2 regions of the Enterobacter cloacae complex sp. HYC042_NIDB genome follow, and region 1 is predicted to be linked to the other one. Evidence: riboswitches for the same ligand, from Rfam matches in the RefSeq annotation. Region 1 holds a riboswitch; the other holds the start of a gene.
The links. A riboswitch is a leader RNA that binds a small molecule or an ion and turns the genes downstream of it on or off. The one in region 1 is predicted to bind thiamine pyrophosphate.
Positions count from the first base shown of each region.

Region 2: it holds a riboswitch for thiamine pyrophosphate, as region 1 does, so the genes downstream of both, thiB (thiamine ABC transporter substrate binding subunit) here and thiM (hydroxyethylthiazole kinase) in region 1, are expected to answer to the same signal.

Region 1 covers NZ_CP109650.1:3,303,215-3,305,412, reverse strand. Annotated here, with positions in the region: partial or broken gene OKF39_RS15855 (IS3 family transposase) at 1-373, shown strand, start outside; gene OKF39_RS15850 (AbiTii domain-containing protein) at 426-782, opposite strand; TPP riboswitch at 898-994, shown strand; gene thiM (hydroxyethylthiazole kinase) at 1,030-1,800, shown strand; gene thiD (bifunctional hydroxymethylpyrimidine kinase/phosphomethylpyrimidine kinase) at 1,797-2,198, shown strand, end outside.
Region 2 covers NZ_CP109650.1:935,451-937,648, reverse strand. Annotated here, with positions in the region: gene sgrR (HTH-type transcriptional regulator SgrR) at 1-597, shown strand, start outside; TPP riboswitch at 634-734, shown strand; gene thiB (thiamine ABC transporter substrate binding subunit) at 766-1,749, shown strand; gene thiP (thiamine/thiamine pyrophosphate ABC transporter permease ThiP) at 1,725-2,198, shown strand, end outside.

The DNA.
Region 1 (2,198 bases):
CTTCACGAAGGAGTGCCTGACAATTACCATCGCATTCTGGATTTCAGGCGTTCAGGTCACGCGTATTCTGGACAGCATTGCACTGTTTCGAGGCTATCCGGCGACGATAAGAACTGACCAGGGGCCGGAGTTCACCTTCCGCGCACTGGATCAATGGGCTTTTGAGCATGGTGTTGAGCTGCGCTTAATCCAGCCGGGCAAGCCAACGCAGAACGGATTTATTGAGAGCTTTAACGGACGATTTCGAGATGAATGTCTGAATGAGCACTGGTTCAGTGATATCGTTCACGCAGGGAAAGTCATTAATGACTGGCGGCAGGATTATAACGAATGTCGTCCACATTCAGCACTGAATTATCAGACGCCATCATAGTTTGCAGCACGGTGGCGGAATGGAAAATGTGAAGGTAAACAAACCGACATTACTAACTGATGGTTGTATCTAATACTGGGGGCAGGTCACAACCTCGTACGGGGTTCAAAGCTTTGACGCTACCTCTTCCAATCCTATATTCAGGCAAATTCTGAGCGTTAGGATAACCATCAATCTCAAATTTTAACCATTCGCTGAGGTCATTAAGTCCAGGCTTCACTGCTATCATCTTGGCTTTAAGAAGAACATCCACAATATCATTCGTTCTACTACTAGCAAGCTCCTGTAATTCTAGGACTGGTGAATTTGGCATAATGCTCTCTCGAGTTAATTTTCCATATTTTAATACTCGAGACGGCTTGAGTCTAAGGAATGGATGGATACTTGTGTCACACAAACTGTCACTCATCCTGTCACACACAGCCCAAAAGGGCCGCTTTTGCCGTTTACAAGACTTCCCGCTGGCATTACTATCCTGAACAGGGATTAATGAGGAGCATTAATCGCAAGCTTTTGATTTTGTTTTATTTGACTCGGGGTGCCCTTCTTTGTGAAGGCTGAGAAATACCCGTATTACCTGATCTGGATAATGCCAGCGTAGGGAAGTCAGATGCCCTCCCGGTCATCGCTTCTTCACGCAAGGCAGGAGCGAACCCATGCAGCCTGACCTGCTCGATTTACACGTTTTACACCACTTCCGTACCCGTTCTCCGCTGACCCACTGCATGACCAACGATGTCGTACAAACCTTTACAGCCAACGTTTTGCTGGCCCTTGGCGCATCCCCGGCGATGGTGATTGAGGCCGAAGAGGCCGAACAGTTTGCCGCGATAGCCGATGCGCTGTTAATCAACGTCGGCACGCTGACCGCACCGCGCGCCCAGTCGATGCGTCGGGCGATTGAAAGCGCGGTGGCGGCAGGCAAACCCTGGACGCTGGACCCGGTTGCGGTGGGTGGCCTGACGTTCCGCACCCGTTTTTGCCATCAAATTTTGGCCCTGAACCCGACCACCATTCGCGGCAACGCCTCCGAAATCCTGGCTCTGGCCGGAATGAGCGCGGGCGGGCGCGGCGTTGATACCACCGACACCGCCGCCAGCGCGTTGCCTGCCGCTCAGGCGTTGGCCCGCCAGACCCATGCCATTGTGGTGATCACCGGCGAGGTGGACTACATCACTGACGGAGAGCGGACCCGAACGGTAACGGGCGGAGACCCGTTAATGACGCGCGTAGTGGGAACCGGGTGCGCGCTTTCTGCCGTTGTGGCGGCGAGCTGCTCGCTGCCGGGGGACCGGCTGGATAACATTGCCGCCGCCTGCGGATGGATGAAGCGCGCCGGAACGGCAGCCGTTGCGCGCTCGCGCGGGCCAGGCAGTTTTACCAGCGCGTTCCTCGACGCGCTCTACACGCTGGAGGAGCAGGCATGAAGCGGATTAACGCCCTGACCATTGCCGGTACCGACCCCAGCGGCGGCGCGGGCATCCAGGCCGATCTGAAAACCTTCTCGGCCCTTGGCGCGTATGGCTGCTCGGTGATTACCGCGTTGGTGGCGCAAAACACGCGCGGCGTGCAGTCGGTCTACCGTATTGAGCCGGATTTTGTTGCCGCGCAGCTGGATTCGGTGTTCAGCGACGTGCGGATTGATACCACCAAGATCGGCATGCTGGCCGAGACGGATATTGTGGAGGCGGTGGCCGAGCGGCTTAAACGCTATCAGGTGCAAAACGTGGTGCTGGATACCGTCATGCTGGCAAAAAGCGGCGATCCGCTGCTCTCCGCCTCCGCCGTTGAGACGCTGCGCAATAAGCTGCTGCCGCAGGTGGCG
Region 2 (2,198 bases), 2.4 Mb from region 1:
AAGTGGATCAGCCATATTCTGGCCCCGGCTAACCTGATTTATCACGCTGAAGAGCAATACCAGACCTGGTGGTTTCCGGCCTATGGCCTGCTTCCGCGCTGGCACCATGCTCAGCCGGTGCGCAGTGAAAAACCCGCCGGGCTGGAGACCATCACCCTCAGCTACTATCGCGATCACATTGAGCACCGGTTTATCGCGAGGATCATGAGCAAGCTGCTCGCGGCCGAAGGCGTGACGCTGGCGATACAGGAAGTCGATTATGATGAATGGCACCGGGGGGATGTCGTCAGCGATATCTGGCTCAACAGCGCCAACTTTACGCTGCCGCTGGATTTCTCGCTCTTTTCACACCTGTATGAAGTGCCTCTCATTCAGCACTGCATCAGCCGGGACTGGCAGCAGGACGCCGCGAAGTGGCGGGCAGGAGAGATGGATCTGGCCGCGTGGTGCCAGGAGCTCCTGGCCGGGCAGACGATCGTACCGTTGATCCACCACTGGCTGCTGATCCAGGGACAGCGCAGCATGCGCGGCCTGCGGATGAACACCCTGGGCTGGTTTGATTTTAAATCCGCCTGGTTTGCGCCGCCGGAGCCATAACGCTTTCGTAATATTCACCAAATCATTACAATAGCGCCGTTCTCAACGGGGTGCTGCATCACAGATGTGCGCTGAGATAATACCCGTCGAACCTGATCCGGATAACGCCGGCGAAGGGATTTGAGGCTGTTTCTCAAAATCCTTTGCCACTCAACCCTGAGGTGCAAAGTGTTAAAAAACGTTCTTCCTCTGCTGGCGCTGGTTGCGCTGCCTGTTTTTGCTAAGCCTGTTCTGACGGTCTATACCTACGACTCCTTCTCCGCCGACTGGGGCCCCGGCCCGGTGGTTAAAAAAGCCTTTGAAGCCGACTGCAACTGCGAGCTGAAGTTCGTGGCGCTGGAAGATGGCGTGTCGCTGCTTAACCGCCTGCGCATGGAAGGGAAAAACAGCAAGGCCGACGTGGTGCTCGGGCTGGATAACAACCTGCTGGAAGCCGCCACGCAAACCAGACTGTTTGCCAAAAGCGGCGTAGCGGCAGATGCCGTCAACGTGCCGGGCGGCTGGAAAAACGACACCTTCGTTCCCTTCGATTACGGCTACTTTGCGTTCGTCTACGATAAAAACAAGCTGAAGAACCCGCCGAAGAGCCTGAAAGAGCTGGTCGAAAGCGACCAGAAATGGCGCGTGATTTATGAAGATCCGCGCACCAGCACGCCGGGCCTGGGGCTGCTGCTGTGGATGCAGAAAGTCTACGGCGACAAAACGCCGGAGGCGTGGCAGAAGCTGGCTGCGAAAACCGTTACGGTCACTAAAGGCTGGAGCGAAGCCTATGGCCTGTTCCTGAAAGGCGAAAGCGATCTGGTGCTGAGCTACACCACCTCTCCGGCATATCATATTATTGCCGAGAAGAAAGACAACTACGCGGCTGCGAATTTCGCTGAAGGTCACTACCTGCAGGTTGAAGTGGCTGCCCGCACCGCCGCCAGCAAACAGCCGGAACTGGCCGAGAAGTTCCTGAAATTTATGGTCTCCCCGGCATTCCAGAACGCCATTCCGACGGGCAACTGGATGTACCCGGTTACCGACGCGACGCTGCCGGCAGGCTTTGAGCAGCTGAACAAACCGCAGACCGCGCTGGAATTTACGCCGCAGCAGGTTGCCGCGCAGCGCGCCGCATGGATAAGCGAATGGCAACGCGCCGTCAGCCGCTGATCCCCGGCTGGTTAGTTCCCGGACTGATTGCCGCCATACTGATGGTGGTCGTCAGTCTGGGAGCGTTCCTGGCGCTGTGGTTTAACGCGCCAGAGAGCGATCTGCCCGCGCTCTGGCACGATAGCTATCTCTGGCACGTTATCCGTTTCTCCTTCTGGCAGGCGTTTCTCTCCGCGCTGCTGTCAGTCATCCCGGCCATTTTTCTTGCGCGTGCCCTCTATCGCAGACGTTTCCCCGGCAGGCTGGCCCTGCTGCGCCTGTGCGCCATGACGCTGATCCTGCCCGTGCTGGTGGCCGTTTTTGGCATTCTGAGCGTATACGGTCGCCAGGGCTGGCTGGCCTCGCTCTTCGCGTCTTTAGGCCTGGAATGGACCTTCTCTCCCTACGGGCTGAAGGGCATCCTGCTGGCACACATTTTCTTCAATATGCCGATGGCGACGCGCCTCTTT